DNA from 3 places in the Lentzea sp. NPDC004789 genome. Region 3 is predicted to be linked to each of the others. Evidence: riboswitches for the same ligand, from Rfam matches in the RefSeq annotation. Region 3 holds a riboswitch; each other region holds the start of a gene.
The links. A riboswitch is a leader RNA that binds a small molecule or an ion and turns the genes downstream of it on or off. The one in region 3 is predicted to bind cobalamin.
Positions count from the first base shown of each region.

Region 1: it holds a riboswitch for cobalamin, as region 3 does, so the genes downstream of both, ACWEIJ_RS11730 (FecCD family ABC transporter permease) here and ACWEIJ_RS05290 (CbtB domain-containing protein) in region 3, are expected to answer to the same signal.
Region 2: it holds a riboswitch for cobalamin, as region 3 does, so the genes downstream of both, ACWEIJ_RS12715 (putative cobaltochelatase) here and ACWEIJ_RS05290 (CbtB domain-containing protein) in region 3, are expected to answer to the same signal.

Region 1 is NZ_JBSGBE010000004.1:270,556-275,672, forward strand. It holds gene ACWEIJ_RS11715 (putative T7SS-secreted protein) at 1-227, shown strand, start outside; gene ACWEIJ_RS11720 (hypothetical protein) at 346-852, shown strand; gene ACWEIJ_RS11725 (hypothetical protein) at 860-1,342, opposite strand; cobalamin riboswitch at 1,369-1,506, shown strand; gene ACWEIJ_RS11730 (FecCD family ABC transporter permease) at 1,541-2,563, shown strand; gene ACWEIJ_RS11735 (ABC transporter ATP-binding protein) at 2,563-3,303, shown strand; gene ACWEIJ_RS11740 (ABC transporter substrate-binding protein) at 3,300-4,280, shown strand; gene cimA (citramalate synthase) at 4,481-5,117, shown strand, end outside.
Region 2 is NZ_JBSGBE010000004.1:469,126-474,242, reverse strand. It holds gene cobO (cob(I)yrinic acid a,c-diamide adenosyltransferase) at 1-212, opposite strand, end outside; gene ACWEIJ_RS12715 (putative cobaltochelatase) at 225-2,126, opposite strand; cobalamin riboswitch at 2,167-2,306, opposite strand; gene ACWEIJ_RS12710 (threonine aldolase family protein) at 2,337-3,296, opposite strand; gene ACWEIJ_RS12705 (TetR/AcrR family transcriptional regulator) at 3,307-3,810, opposite strand; gene ACWEIJ_RS12700 (quinone oxidoreductase family protein) at 3,890-4,723, shown strand; gene ACWEIJ_RS12695 (cytochrome P450) at 4,707-5,117, opposite strand, start outside.
Region 3 is NZ_JBSGBE010000002.1:245,677-250,793, reverse strand. It holds gene ACWEIJ_RS05305 (hypothetical protein) at 1-385, opposite strand, end outside; gene ACWEIJ_RS05300 (YbaB/EbfC family nucleoid-associated protein) at 382-837, opposite strand; gene ACWEIJ_RS05295 (CbtA family protein) at 898-1,653, opposite strand; gene ACWEIJ_RS05290 (CbtB domain-containing protein) at 1,675-1,863, opposite strand; cobalamin riboswitch at 1,897-2,073, opposite strand; gene ACWEIJ_RS05285 ((2Fe-2S)-binding protein) at 2,122-2,784, opposite strand; gene ACWEIJ_RS05280 (phosphoribosyl-ATP diphosphatase) at 2,893-3,156, shown strand; gene hisG (ATP phosphoribosyltransferase) at 3,170-4,030, shown strand; gene ACWEIJ_RS05270 (antibiotic biosynthesis monooxygenase family protein) at 4,027-4,338, shown strand; gene ACWEIJ_RS05265 (phosphoribosyltransferase) at 4,299-4,916, opposite strand.

The DNA of each region.
Region 1 (5,117 bases), on a different contig from region 3:
ACCCTCCTGCCGAGGAACCGAAGCACGAGCCGGACGAGCGGCCGAAGATCACCGACCCGGAACACCTGCCGCAGCCTGACAAGAGCCACTACTTCCGGCTCCAGGACCTGGTGGGCGAGATCCAGGAGATGCTGCCCAACCTGTCGCCTTCCGAACGACAGGCGCAGCAGCAGTTGATGAACGAGTATCGGCAGCAGATGAACGGCATCTTGGCCAAGCACAGCTGACGTGACGGCGAACCTCAGGAGCCTTGGAATGCACCCACAACAACCGCCGATGCGTCCCCAACAGCCGATGCGTCCGCCACAAAGCCCCATGCCACCACAACAGCCTTCCCCGCCACCGGTGGAGGAGTTTCCGGAGTGGACGAAGGACGGTGAGTTCCCTCCGGTCTCCCGGCAGGTCCCGCTCCACGGCAAGGATCCCGCGTCCGGCAAGGAACAGGTCTGGGTCGGCCGCGTCGTGTGGCAGGCGCGGACCATGAAAGAGATCACGATGGCGGTCTACGGTCCGTTCGGCCGCAAGATGTCCACCGGTGAGTCCGTGTTCGACGCCCTGCTCAAGATCCGCGGTGAGCTGGAGAACCCCGAGCAGCACAGCCCGCCGTGGAAGGTCCTGGTCAAGGGTTCCCGGCGGGACGTGTGGCACGTCGGGTACAAGGTGTCGAGGTTTCCCGGCGACCGGGCCGAGGTCCTCGTGCCCGGCGAGAAGGCGACCGAGTCCGTCGACGTGCTCGCGATGCTCGAACCGCACGACATCCCGAAGTTCGGCCTGGTCGAGCACCAGATGGCCAACTGCATGGAGTACTTCCGCCGTCTCGAACCCGGCTTCGGCGGGGGAGGCTCCTCGTAGCCGGAGGTCAGGCCAGCCAGAGGACGAGGCCGGCCAGCAGCAACCAGTGCTGGCCGGCCACCGCCACGGCACGCCAGCCGGGCTTGGCCAGGCGGGAGAGTCCAAGGCTGATCGGCATGAACACCAGCCCCACCCCGAAGAACGCTTGGGGCACCACCCAGTTGCCGTCGGACGCGATGAGCAGCATGCCCATCAGACCGGCCAGGAACGCGCCGAGGTAGATCGCCACGTCGCGGCGCCAGAGCAGCACCAGCAGCGGTGCCACCGCGACCGCCCAGCCGATCAGCGCCTGCGGCAGCGTCAGGCAGAACTCCGGCGTGCAGTAGAGCCGGTCCAGCGCTGCCGGGATCTCCTCGGCCCAGATGGCACCGGTCTGGAATCCGGTGACGAGCAGGGCGAACGCGATGAAGGCGGGGCTGTTCTTCTGCTCCGTGTCCCGGCCGCCCCGTTGCCGCTGGCGCCGCAGCCGTCTCTTGTCCCCGCTCCCCATGCCTGTTAGACGCATCTCGCGGTGCATTTGTGCAGTGATGTGTGGGTTAGGGTGAGCGGGTCGTGCACGGGGGAAGACCGGTCGAAGTCCGGCGCTGACCCGCAACGGTAGGTCCCACCTCTGCAGGGACGAGCCCGAACACCCGCACACGGCTTTCCATCCGGGAACTCCTGCCGTGGACTGCGGGAAGGGCTGTCAGTGATCGCGAAGATCAGCGCGCTCGTCGGCGTGCTCGCCGTCAGCATCGTGGCGGGCGTTGCGCTCGGCCCCGTCTCCATCCCGTTCGGCGTCACGGTCGACCTGCTGCAGGCGGCCGTCACCGGCGGCACGATCCCCGCGGACCTCGCCGGGCAGTACCACATCGTGTGGGACATCCGGTTGCCGCGCGTCCTGCTGGCAGCGGTCGTCGGAGCCGGGCTGAGCACGGTCGGCGTCGCGATCCAGGCGATGGTCCGCAACGCGCTCGCAGACCCTTACGTGCTCGGGATCTCGTCGGGCGCGAGCGTCGGCGCGACGGCGGTGGCGACGCTCGGCGTGTTGTCCGGGTTCGGCGTCTACGCGCTGTCGACCGGGGCGTTCCTGACCGGACTCGGTGCCACCGCGCTGGTCTACCTCACCGCGCGCACGAGTCGAGGGCTCACACCGTTGCGGCTGGTGCTGACCGGAACCGCGCTGGCGTACGGGTTCTCGGCCGTGGCGATGCTGCTGGTGTTCCAGGCGCCACGCGGGGAAGCGGCACGGGCGGCGATGTTCTGGTTGCTCGGCAGCCTGGGCGGAGCGGACTGGAAGTCGTTGCCCGTGGCCACCTCGGTGACGGTGCTGGGGATCGTCCACCTGCTCACCAAGGCGCGGCCGTTGAACGCGCTGGCGATGGGCGACGAGACGGCGACCACGCTGGGTGTCGAGGTCGACCGGTTCCGCACACAGCTGTTCGTGGTCACCGCGGCGATCACCGGTGTGCTGGTGGCGGTCAGCGGCGCGGTGGGCTTCGTCGGGCTCATGCTGCCGCACCTCACGCGCATGGTCGTGGGCGCGGACCACCGCAGGGTGCTGCCGCTCGCACCCCTGGCCGGGGCGTCGTTCCTCGTCTGGGTCGACGTGGCCGCCCGCCTGCTCGCGGCACCGGAAGAGCTGCCGCTGGGCGTCATCACGGCCGCGATCGGCGTGCCGTGCTTCATCTTCCTCATGCGCCGCAAGAGCTACGTGTTCGGGGGACGTTGATGCGCGTCGAGCTCACCGGCGTCACGGTCCGCGGGATCGTCGCGGACATCACGCTCAACGCCTCGGCCGAGGTCGTCGGCATCGTCGGCCCGAACGGCAGCGGCAAGTCGACCACGCTGCGGTGCGTCTACCGCGCCCTGAAGCCCGACGCCGGCGCCGTGCTGATCGACGGTGAGAACGTCCACAAGCGACACGGGCTCGCCCGCGAGCTCGCGGCGCTCACCCAGGAGTCGCAGGTCGAGTTCGACTTCACGGTCGCCGAGGTCGTGGAGATGGGTCGCCTGCCGCACGACCGCGATCCCGCCCGGGACCGCCGCGTGGTCGCGGCCGCACTGGCCACAGTGGACGTCGCGCACCTCGCCGATCGCAGCTTCCTCAGCCTTTCCGGCGGCGAACGCCAGCGCGTGCTCATCGCCCGCGCCATCGCGCAGGAACCTCGGGTGCTCGTGCTGGACGAGCCGACGAACCACCTCGACATCCGGCACCAGCTGGACGTGCTCGCGCTCGCCCGCGGCCTGGGCGTCACGGTGCTGACCGTGCTGCACGACCTCAACCTCGCCGCGTCCTACTGCGACCGCCTGCACGTGCTCGACGAAGGCCGCCTGGTCGCGTCCGGCACGCCGGAGGAGGTGCTCGTGCCCGAGCTGATCGCCAAGGTCTTCCACGTCACCGCGCACGTGGTCCGACACCCCACCACGGGAGTTCCGCAGCTCCTGTTCGACCAGGAGGTCACCCCTTGAGAACCGCTTTCGCCGCAGCCGCTCTGCTGCTCGTCTCCGGCTGCGGCGCGACGGTCGCGCAGGACACCTCGAAGTCCGACCCGGTGACCATCACCAACTGCGGTCAGCAGGTCACGTTCGACAAGGTGCCGTCCAAAGTGGTCACCAACGACACCGGCATCACCGAGCTGATGTTCGCGCTGGGCCTCAAGGACCGCATGGCCGGCTACGTGGTGGACGGCGACAACACCGTCGACCTGCGGACCTCGCCGTGGAAGGCCGACTTCGACAGCACCCGCAAGCTCGCGGACAAGATCTCCAAGGAGGTCGTGCAGGGGGCCAACGCGGACCTGGTGTTCGCGGGCTGGAACTACGGCTTCACCGAGAGCACCGGCTTCACCCCGGACGCGCTGAAGCAGCTCGGGATCGGCACCTACCAGCTCACCGAGGCGTGCCGCAACGGCATCGGCAAGCAGCGCGGCATCATGCCGGCCCTCGACGCGCTCTACACGGACCTCCGCAATCTCGGGAAGATCTTCCGCGTCGAGCGGAAGGCCGAGGAGCTCATCGAGGGCTACCGGCGGCGGATCGACGACGCCGGGCGGCTGATGGCGGGCAGGCCGCGGCCGAAGGTGTTCCTCTACGACAGCGGGCAGGACCAGCCGTTCACGTCCGGCCGGAACGCGGCCCCGCAGGACGTCATCGGCAAGGCCGGCGGGGACAACGTCTTCGGCGACCTCGACGACAGCTGGACCACGGTCAACTGGGAGACCGTCGTGCAGCGCGACCCCGACGTCGTGCTCATCGTGGACTACGCGTCCGGCGAGGCGAACACGCCTGAGCAGAAGCAGGCGTTCCTGGAGGGCTTCGCGCCGCTGCGCAACTCCCCGGCGGTCAGGAACAAGCGCTTCTTCGCACTTCCGTACGCCGCGCTGGTCGAGTCGCCGCGCAACCCGGCCTCGATCGAGGCCTTCGCGAAGTACCTGTCACAGGGGTGAACGCGTGACCAGATAGTGGGAGATTTCCTCCCGGCGCTTGGTACGTAGTGCTGGGCTGTGGCAGCATCCGCTGCATGGCTCAGCACCTCGCCATCATTATCGACGAGCGCGTCGGGTAGTGCCGCCCCTGGCACCCGACGCGCAGACCTCTCGCATCCGCGGGGGGTCTTTTTGTTTGTCCGGATGAGGAGATGACCCCGATGGCCGGCCCTACCGACGAGTTCCACGTCTACGACACGACGTTGCGCGACGGCGCACAACGTGAGGGCATTTCGTACTCCGTCACGGACAAGCTCGCGGTCGCGCGGCTGCTGGACGGCCTCGGCGTCGGGTTCATCGAGGGCGGCTGGCCCGGCGCGCTGCCCAAGGACACCGAGTTCTTCGCCCGTGCCGCGGCCGGTGACCTGGAGCTCAAGCACGCCAAGCTGGTCGCGTTCGGCGCGACCCGCAAGGCGGGCGTGAAGGTCGAGGAAGACCCGCAGGTCAAGGCTTTGCTCGACTCCCAGGCGCCGGTCGTGACGCTCGTCGCGAAGTCCGACCTGCGCCACATCGAACGGGCGCTGCGCACGGACACCGACGAGAACCTCAGGATGGTGCGCGACACCGTCCGCTTCCTCACCGGCCACGGCAGGCGCGTCTTCCTCGACGCCGAGCACTTCTTCGACGGCTACGCGTTCTCGCCGGACACGTCGCTGCGCGTGCTGGAGTCCGCTGTGGAGGGTGGCGCGGACGTGGTCGTGCTGTGCGACACGAACGGCGGCCAGCTGCCGTTGGGGCTCGCCGAGACGGTCGCGGAGGTCGTCGAGAAGACCGGCTTCCGAGTAGGAATCCACTGCC
Region 2 (5,117 bases), on a different contig from region 3:
GCGGACTCCTCGCCGACCTTCCACTTGGCGGACTTCACGAACTGGAACACACCGATGTCCCAGCCCTGGTTCCAGCCGCGCAACGCCATGCCGAACGCGGACGTCGACTTCCCCTTCATCTCACCGGTGTGCAGCATGAGCAACGGCCGGTTGCGGCGCTGGCGCGTCGTCAGGCCGTCCTTCGGCACCTCGGTGGGCTGTCCCTGTGGCACTGCGGTTTCTCCTTATGCGGCGCGGACGACGCCGGCGAGGTGGTCGGCGCTGAGGTGGTCGAGACGGACGCAGGTGCCGTGCAACGCCTCGGCGATCTTCTGGGCGAGGCCGAGCCGGATGTGGCCCTGTTCGCAGTCGACGACCACGACGGCGGTCTGTTCGAGCAGGCCCGCGGCCTTCAGCGCGTCCTTGGTCGGGTCGCCGCCGAGTCCGGACGACGTGGCGCGGCCGTCGGTGAGCAGGACGACCAGCGGGCGCTTGCGCGGGTCCCGCAGCCGTTCGATCTCCAGGATCCGGTGGGCCTTGAGGATGCCGTCCGCGAGGGGCGTGCGGCCGCCGGTGCGCATCTTCTTGAGCCTGGTCGCGGCCGCGTCGACGGAGGTGGTCGGGGGCAGGGCCACCTCGGCGGTCCGGCCGCGGAACGTGACCACGCCGACCTTGTCCCGGCGCTGGTAGGCGTCGCGCAGCAGGGAGACGACCGCGCCGCTGACGGCGGACATCCGCTGGCGCGCGGCCATCGAGCCGGACGCGTCGACGACGAACAGGATGAGGTTGGACTCCTTGCCCTCGCGCACGGCCCTGCGGAGGTCGGCCCCTTCGAGCTTCAGGCCGGGTCCGCTGCGGCCGCGGGCCTGCTGGTGCGGTGCCGCGTTCGCCAGGGTGTCGACCAGGTGCAGGCCACTTCCGTCCACTTTGGACGAACGGACGATCCGGCCGGTGCGGGCGCGGGCCCTGGAACGCTTGCCCGGCGCGCCCTCGCCGACCCCGGGGACCTCCAGCAGCCGAGTCTTGAACGCCGGCGCGGGTTCCGGCGCCGGACGATCTTGAGGCGCGTTGCCGTTGCCCGCCGGGCCTTCCTGCGGTTCGGGCAGCTCGCCGCCACCGGGACCGTCGTCGTCCGGGCCGTCGGGCTCGTCCGCGTGCTCGGCCGCCTGACGCATCGCGTCTTCGAGCTGCTGCTCCTCGATGCCGGGCTCGTCGAACGGGTCGCGGCGGCGCCGGTGCGGCAGCGCGAGCCGGACGGCGGTCTCGATGTCGGCCTCCTCGACCTCCTTCGCACCGCGCCAGGCCGCATGGGCGGTGGCGGCACGGGCGACGACGAGGTCCGCGCGCATGCCGTCGACCTCGAAAGCCGCGCACACGGCCGCGATCCTGCGCAGCTCACCGTCCGGAAGGGACACTCGCGGGAGGTTCGCGCGCGCTTCGGTGATCCGCTGCTTGAGCCCGGCGTCCTCGTCCGCCCACTTCGCGGCGAACGTCACCGGGTCGGCCTCGTAGGCGAGCCGGCGCCGGATCACCTCGGTGCGCACACCGACGTCCCGCGCCGCCTTCACCGCCACGGTCAGCCCGAACCGGTCGAGCAGCTGCGGCCGCAGCTCCCCCTCCTCCGGGTTCATCGTGCCGACCAGCAGGAACTGCGACGGGTGCGACACCGAGACGCCTTCGCGTTCCACGTGGGCCCGCCCCATCGCCGCGGCGTCGAGCAGCAGGTCGACCAGGTGGTCGTGCAGCAGGTTGACCTCGTCGACGTAGAGCACGCCCCGGTGCGCCGCGGCCAGCAACCCGGGCTGGAACGCCCGCACGCCCTCGGTCAGCGCCTTCTCCAGGTCGAGCGACCCGACCAGCCGGTCCTCGGTCGCGCCGACCGGCAGCTCGACGAGCCTGGCCGGCCTGCGCTCGCTGCCGTCGTGCGGCGCGTCCGGGCAGTCCGCCGTGCCCGGCACGCAGCCGAACCGGCAGTTCCTGGAGACGTCCAGCTCGGGCAGCAGCGCGGCCAGGGCCCGCACGATCGTCGACTTCGCGGTCCCCTTCTCGCCGCGCACGAGAACACCGCCGATGCCGGGGTGCACGGCGTTGAGCAGCAGGGCCAGCCGGAGGTCGTCATGTCCGACGACAGCCGAAAACGGGAACATGCTCGGTGAAGTCCTTCCTCGGGTGTCCACGCCCGTGGCCGGTGGTCGAAAGAGGGGGACGAGTTCCTGACTCCCGGTCTTCTCCTCGAGAACCGGTCACAGTCGCGGGACGGCGCCGGATTCGCACCGGCTTCCTCGCACTCCCCTCACAGCCCCGGCATCGTCGCATTTCGGCCCTGCCGGTCCAACAGCCAGGTGAGCGACATCGCCTCAGAGCAGGCTCTGGAACGCAGCCCACGCCTCCCGCACCTCGTCGCCCGTCCACTCCAGCGCGGGCTCCGCCACCGTGACCTCGGTCTTGGCCATCCGCCCGTCACGCCAGAACCGCCCGAGGAACTTCCCGCTCGCCTCGGTCAGCCGGGCCGGATCACCGGGCAGGTGCAGCGCGAACTGGTGGGTGTGCGGTTCCGGCAGGCCCATCGCCTCGGCGACCACCTTGGCGTGCGCTACATAGGTGCCCAGGCGGGGCAGCACGGTGTCGAGGCCGTGCAGGGCCGACAGCGCCGCGGGCCACTGCTGGAACAGCATGCCGCCGTAGCGGTGCCGCCAGACGCGCGCCTGGTCGACGAAGTCCTGGGTGCCGGCGAGGGCCGCGCCGGAGATGCCCTCCAGCGACTTGTAGAACGAGACGTAGATCGAGTCGAAGAGGCCCGCGATCTCCTCCAGCGGCTTGCCGAGGCCGTGCGTGCTCTCCCACAACCGCGCTCCGTCGAGGTGCACCACGGCGTCGCGGTCGCGGGCGGCGTCGACCACGGACACCAGCTCGTCCCAGGTGGGCAGGACGAAGCCGGCCTCGCGGTCGGGCACCTCCACCAGCAGCGTGCCGAACGGTTCCGGGCAGGCGGCGACGTCGGCGTTGGCGACCCTGATCGGGCGGAGGCCGGACAGGACGGTCAGCGCGTCGTCCTCGTGGTGCAGGGGGTGGGCCAGCGGGTGCATCGCCACGATCGGGTTGTGGGTGCGGTCGGCCCAGCAGCGCAGGGCGATCTGCTGCGCCATGGTGCCGGTCGGCACGAACAGCGCCGCCTCGGTGCCGAGCAGTTGCGCGACCCGCGTTTCCAGGGCGCCCACCGGGCCACCTTCGCCGTAGCGGTCCGGGTCGACGTCCGGCACCGGGCCGAGCATCTCCAGCAGCGACTTCTTGCGAACTCCCGAGAGCTGGCGGTTCATCACCCCGGCATCAAACCTCAGCGGCCAGCGTGTTCGCGAGCGAGATCACGCCCGCACGGATGTCGTAGGCGGTCATGCCCTGGTCGAGCAGGAACGCGATGTGCTCGCCGCGCAGCACGGCCAGCAGCGTGTGGGCTTTGAAGGTCGAGCCGACGAGCCTGGTCAGGCGGTCGACGGTGAGCTGGAAGTTGCCCTCGCACGAGCGGGTCGTGGTCCGCTCGACCGCGATCACGAGCGGCAGCGACGCCAGCACGTGGTCGAACAACGTCCCGGCGAACTCGGCGGCGGTGCGGCACTCCAGCGAGGCGACCTTGATCCACGACGCGGCCGTCTCGTCGACCACGGCCTGGACGAGGCCCGCCTTGTCACCGAACCTGCGGAACACCGTTCCCTTGCCGACGCCCGCCGCCGCGGCCACGTCCTCCATCGACACGGCCTCGACGCCGCGTTCGCAGATCAGGTCGGTGGCGGCCGCGAGCAACGCGGTCCGGTTGCGCGCGGCATCGGCTCGCATCGGCACTCCTTGACATAAGCGGACTGACGGTCCGTATAGTAGCAACCGGACCGGCGGTCCGCTTACTGGGAGGCTGAAGATGAAGGCAGTGCGGTTCCACGAGTTCGGCGGGCCCGAGGTCCTGGTCACCGAGGAGGTCGCGGACCCGGTCGGCGAGACCCTGGTCGACGTCACCGCGATCGGCCTCAACTACGGCGAGACGGTCATCCGCCGCGGCAAGGGTCGCGAGCTGTTCCCGTGGTATCCGGGTCCGGCGCTGCCCGCGGTCCTCGGCTCAGAGGTCGTCGGCATCACCGAGGACGGACGCCGCGTCATCGGCGTACCGCGAGACGGCGCGTACGCCACGAAGGCCGTCGTCGAAGACCCGGTCGAGCTGCCCGACGACGTGAGCGACCACGAGGCACTCGCCCTGTTCCTGCAGGGCACCACCGCGGTCGCCGCGACGAACGCGGCGCGCATCCGGCCGGGCGACCGAGTGCTGGTCGAAGCGGCGAACGGCGGCGTCGGCACCCTGCTCGTGCAGCTCGCGGAACGGGCGGGCGCGACCGTGCTCAAGGCGTCCAGCAGGGGCGGCATCGGCTACGACTGGGACGGTCTGGAGCCCGTGGACGTCGTGTTCGAGTCGATCGGCGGCCGGATCGGCCGCAACGCGTTCGAGCTGCTCAAGGACGGCAGCGGACGGATGGTCGTCTTCGGGTACGCGAGCGGTGAGCCGCTGGACGTCACGGCGAGCGACATCTTCCGCAAGGGCGTCGCGGTGATGGGCCTGCCGCGCGACGTCACGCTCGACGACGTCTTCGCGCACAAGCTCAAGCCGGTGCTCGGCGACGTCTACGAGCTCGACGAGATCGCCGAGGCACATCGGGCACTGGAGGCCCGCACGACGACCGGCAAGCTCATCGCGCGACCGTGACCGACTTGGGCGCGCGGAACGACAGCAGGTTCAGCCACTCCGGCGACGGCCCGACCAGGTGCAACGACGGTTCGTGCGCCGCCACGGTCTGCAGCACCACGGCGGCCTCCAACCGGGCCAGACCGGCGCCGAGGCAGAAGTGGCGGCCGTACCCGAACGCCAGGTGCCGCGGGTCGTTCTCCTTGCCGCTCAACAACAACACGAGCTCGGCACCGGCAGGGACGCGCACCCCGGACAGCACCACCTCGCGGGCGGTCAGCCGGCGCCAGGTCACCACGGGCGTCTCGGTCCGCAGCACGTCCTCGACGAACGACTCGGCGACCTCGCGCTCGGCCAGCCGCGCCCACAGCGCACGGTCCTGCAACGCCCGGCGCAACGCCGTGGACAGCAGCTG
Region 3 (5,117 bases):
CGAGGACAGCACCGGCGTTCGACGTGGCCTTCCCTCCCGACACCATCGGGGGCGCGGTCGCGCTGTCCAGGTCGGACTGGAGGGTCTTGCCGAACGCGTCGGTGGTCGTCTGCTCGTGGCCCGCGTAGGTCTGCGCGGTGGCGGTGAGGGCGGCGTCGATCTTGCCGAAGCCCTCGGTCATCTTGCCGAAGTGGCCGTGCAGGTCGCCGAGGAGGCCGTCGTACTGCTCGTACAGGCCGAGCAGGTGGCCGAGCGCGCCCCAGCTGATCGCTGGGACGGACGCCGACGTGGCCGTGTCGTTGAGCTTCGTCGACGTGGTGGAGAGGGCGCCGACCGTCTTGGCGCACCGGGCCAGTTCGTCCGGGTGCACCACGAAGCCGGTCACCAGCGATCATCCCTGCGGTAGATGCTGCCGGTGTCCTCGTCGTCGTCCACCGGCGGGCGAGGGGGCGCATCGGCGGGGCGGCCGAAGATCTCCTGCTGGGTCTGCTGCACGCGTTCGGCGATCGGGAGGTCGGTGTGGCTCTGCACGATCTCCGCCTGCTGACGCGCGGCGGCCGCGACGGCCTGCTGCAGCGCCGACATCACGGACTGGGAGAGCTGGGCCGGGGAGAGCTTCCGCGCGTCCTCGCTGAACCGGATGTCCTTGATGGAACCGGACAAACCCGCGATGACCGTGACGGCGCGGTCGGGGGACTGGACGCTGGCCTCAACGCCTCTCAGCTCGCCGCCCATCGCGTCGTAACCGGCGGCACGGGCGTCGGCCGCGCGGTTGGCCTGCTCGAAGAACTCGAGCTTCTGACGCATCTGTTCCAGCAACTCAGCGCTGTCAGGCATGCACCGAACGTACCAACGCCGGCTGGGCGGGGTGGCCGAGTGTGCGACCACCCCACTCCATCAGGCGACAGCGGCCCGGTCGGAGGCCTTCGCCCGGCGCGCGGCCGGGTCGATCAGCAGGCCGAACATCACGCCGATGCCGACGTAGAGCACCGCCAGCTGGGCGAGCGAGCTGAGGCGGAACTGCCACAGCACGTTCACCGGCATGTCCGCGGGGACGGTGTCCGGCGGCGCGGGGAACGCCAGCAGCACCACCGCGACGGCCGCGACCACCGCGAGCAGCACCGCCGTGACGCGGACGGGCTGCGTCCGGTTCCGGAGCCGTTCGGCGAGCCAGCCGGCTCCCCACACGATCACCAGTCCGGCGGCGACGACGCCGAGGTAGAGCGCGGTCCGGTAGTTCACCGTCTCCGGGTCGCCCACGGCGGGCGGGTTGGCCGGGTACTTGAGCCACGGCAGGAGTGCGACGGCACCGAACACCGCGGCACCGAGCGCGAAGCTGCGGCTGAACGGCGTGCGGTCGACGAACCACCGCTTCGACAGCGCGTAGGCCGTGGCGAACACGAGCCCGACCGCGATGCCGACGATGATCACGCCGAGCATGCCACCCACGACCTGGGCGCCGCGGCTGACCAGCTCTTCCTCGCCACCGTGCGAGTGGCCCTCACCGGCGGCGGGCTCCCTGGCCTCCTCGACCGCGAGCGCGGCGCGGATGGGGATCTCGGTCACCAGCAGCTGCACCAGCGCGGAGGCGACGCCGGCGACGAGGCCCGCTCCGACTCCGCGCAGCGCCAGCGACTTGTACGTGGTCGTCATGTGCTTGGGCTGGAGGTCGGCTCAGTGGCACGGGACGCCGAGCGCGTGCCGGCCGTCGTGGAAGAACTCGTGCAGCAGCTGCGAGCTCGCACCGAGCGCGAGGCCGTTCTCCTGCAGGACCAGGTAGGTCACGATCAGGCCGAGCAAAGCAACGGCGAAGGCCCACTTGGGCACGCGGACGGCGGACAGATGTGCTGCGGGGCTCGTCATGACGGGCTCCTCCATACCTCGTGGAAGGTCAACTCTCCTTGCGGCGCCGCAGCCGGTCTCCTGACTCCCGGATCAACGCTGCCCCCGCGTCTTCCCAGCTCCCTCGCGGGTGCCAGTGACGTTCCCGGCGGGGATCGCTTCCCGGTCACAGTGGCGAGGACCGCGCCGGATTCTCACCGGCTTCCCGTCACTGCGGCGCGTGCACCGTAATTTGATCGGGCGCTCAAGCACAACCGGCCATAAGAGTTGTTGCGTTCCTCACTTCACGAGTGGACAGTCGCCGCACTTCCCACCAGCGGCGACGCGGTAGTAAAGGCAGCAGCTCCTGCGCACGAACCCGAGCTCGCCGGGGATGCTCAGGAATTCTCCCGCCTGTTCGAACGGTGGCGCGCTCATCAGCTCGTTGCCGCGGAGTTCCGCTTCCTCGGCTGTGAGCATGCGTGCGCGGACGACCATTTTGAGCGCGCCCGCGATGTTCGACATCGCGTTGCCCCACAACAATCCGCGCGCCACCGGAGCGACGCGTTGGATCGCCTCCACCACGGGTTCGAGGGCCTCGGCGGGTGCGGGGCCGAGCTGCGGAAGGTCGATGCGCACGCTCAGGCCGTTCGCCGGGTGGTGCTGCCACCACAGGTTCTCCGGCCGGATGTCGATCGGGAGGTTCGCGGCGGTGAGCGGGCTCAGCAACCGGGCGGTGTAGCTGAGGAAGAACAGGCTCGCCGCGACGCGCGGTTCGGTCGCGTTGTACCGGGCCGCGATGGCGTCGATGGTGTTCTTGAGCGCGGGGCCTTCCAGAAGCGCGGTCCCCGGCAGCCACGTTTCGTCCGGGCGGCCGACGTCGAGCGCGAAGAACGGGTTGATGCCGCGCACCCGGCGCAGCGCTTCGAGAATCTCCGCGAACCCGGTCGAATCCTGTGGCACGGGAATTCACGCTACCGGGTGTCCATGCAGGACAGATCACGTCCACGGCCTGGGACAGAACTGACCGCGGTGTGGACGCGGGTTCGCGAGGTGGGAGGATGTCGAGTCGTGAAGACCTTCGACTCCCTGTTCGCCGAACTGACCGAACGAGCCGCCACCAAGCCGGAGGGTTCCGGCACCGTCGCAGCGCTCGAGGCCGGCGTCCATGCGCAGGGCAAGAAGGTCCTGGAGGAGGCGGGCGAGGTCTGGATCGCCGCCGAGTACGAGTCCGACGAGAAGCTCGCCGAAGAGATCTCGCAGCTGCTGTACCGCCTCCAGGTGATCATGCTGGGCCGCGGCCTCACCCTCGAAGACGTTTACAAGTACCTCTGACGGAGACTTCCACATGCTGCGCGTAGCAGTCCCGAACAAGGGCGCGCTCGCCGAACGCGCCTCCGCCATGCTGACCGAGGCCGGCTACCGGCAGCGGCACGAGCCGCGCGACCTCACCGTGCTCGACCCGAACAACGACGTCGAGTTCTTCTTCCTGCGCCCCAAGGACATCGCGATCTACGTGGCGTCCGGCGACCTCGACCTCGGCATCACCGGCCGCGACCTCGCCGCCGACTCCGGCGCCGACGACAACGGCTCCTCGGTCGAGGAGCTCCTGGCGCTCGGCTTCGGGTCGTCGACCTTCCGCTACGCCGGTCCCAAGGGCACCGCCTGGCAGATCTCCGACCTGGAGGGCAAGCGCCTCGCCACCGCGTACCCGCGGCTGGTCGGCCGGGACCTCAAGGCTCGCGGCATCAGCGCCCAGGTGATCCGCCTCGACGGCGCGGTGGAGATCTCGATCCAGCTGGGCGTGGCCGACCTGATCGCCGACGTCGTGGGCTCCGGCCGCACGCTGCGCCAGCACGACCTGGTGCCGTTCGGCGAGCCGATCTGCGAGTCCGAGGCGGTGCTGGTGCACCGCGCCGGCACCGAGGTGACGCCTGCCAAGAAGCAGCTGACGGCCCGCCTGCAGGGCGTCGTGTTCGCGCAGCAGTACCTGATGCTCGACTACGACTGCCCGCGCTCGATCCTGGACAAGGCCGTCGGCCTGACGCCGGGCCTCGAGTCGCCGACCGTCGCCCCGCTCGCCGACGAGAACTGGGTGGCCGTGCGCGCGATGGTGTCGCGCAAGGAGGCCAACCAGGTCATGGACGAGCTGGCCGCGATCGGTGCCAAGGCCGTGCTGGCCTCGGACATCAGGTTCTGCCGCCTGTGATCCTGGAACACGCCGTCCTGGACGTGGTGGCGGGCCAGGAGACCGACTTCGAGTGGGCGTTCGGCGAGGCGCGGGAGCTGATCTCCGCCTCGCCGGGCTTCCTCGGCCTCGAACTGCTCCGCTCGTTCGAGACTCCCGGTCGTTACCTGCTGCTGGTGCGCTGGGAGTCGGTGGAGGCGCACACCGTGGGCTTCCGGCAGGGCCCGTCCTACGAGCGCTGGTCGGCGCTGCTGCACCGCTTCTACTCGCCGTTCCCCGTGGTGGAGCACTATTCGAGCGCGCTGAGCACCTCGTCGTCCGTGGTCTGATCGAACCGGTCGTACCAGCGGCTGACCGCGCCGAAGTGACGTGGCACGAGGATCGCGACCACCGGGGTGCCGAAGGCGTGGAGGGAGTCCTTCGCGGCCACCGGCACCGCGAGGGTGACGCTTCTGGGTTGCTGCCTGGCGACCCACTGCAGCGCGGCCTTGGCCGTGACACCGGTGGCCAGGCCGTCGTCGATGACGATCACGTCGCGGTCGTGGATGCGCAGCGGCGGCTTGTTCCTGCGGTAGAGGTTCGTGCGCCGGGCGGCCTCCTCGCGTTCCTGGTCGCACGTTCTCGCGAGCTGTTCCTCGGTGAGGTTGAGCGCTCTCAGGACGCTCGGGTCGTAGATCGGCTCGGTGTCGGCGGTGACCGCGCCCACGCCGTACTCGGGATGCCCTGGGGCGCCGATCTTGCGCGCCACGACGACGTCCAGTTCGGCGTCGAGTTCTGTCGCCACCTCTTTGGCCACCGGGACGCCGCCTCGGGGGAGGCCGAGGATCAGCGGTTCGTGCCACGGGTGGTCCGCGAGTCGCGCGGCGAGGGCGCGGCCCGCTTCCTGCCGGTTCGCGAACCTCTTCACAGTCCGGTTGACGGTACGCCGTTCCCGCGACGGCGGTGAACATCGAGACGGAGCCCGCGCCGGTGCGGTCGTGCCGGCCGAAGCGCGTCCGGAACTTGATCCAGGTGCCCAGGACTGGCGGAAGACGAACAGAACGCCGCTCGCGGCGTTCGGGCAGGGCGACGCGGGGGTGCCGCGATCATCGAGGTTGCCGGTGAGGGC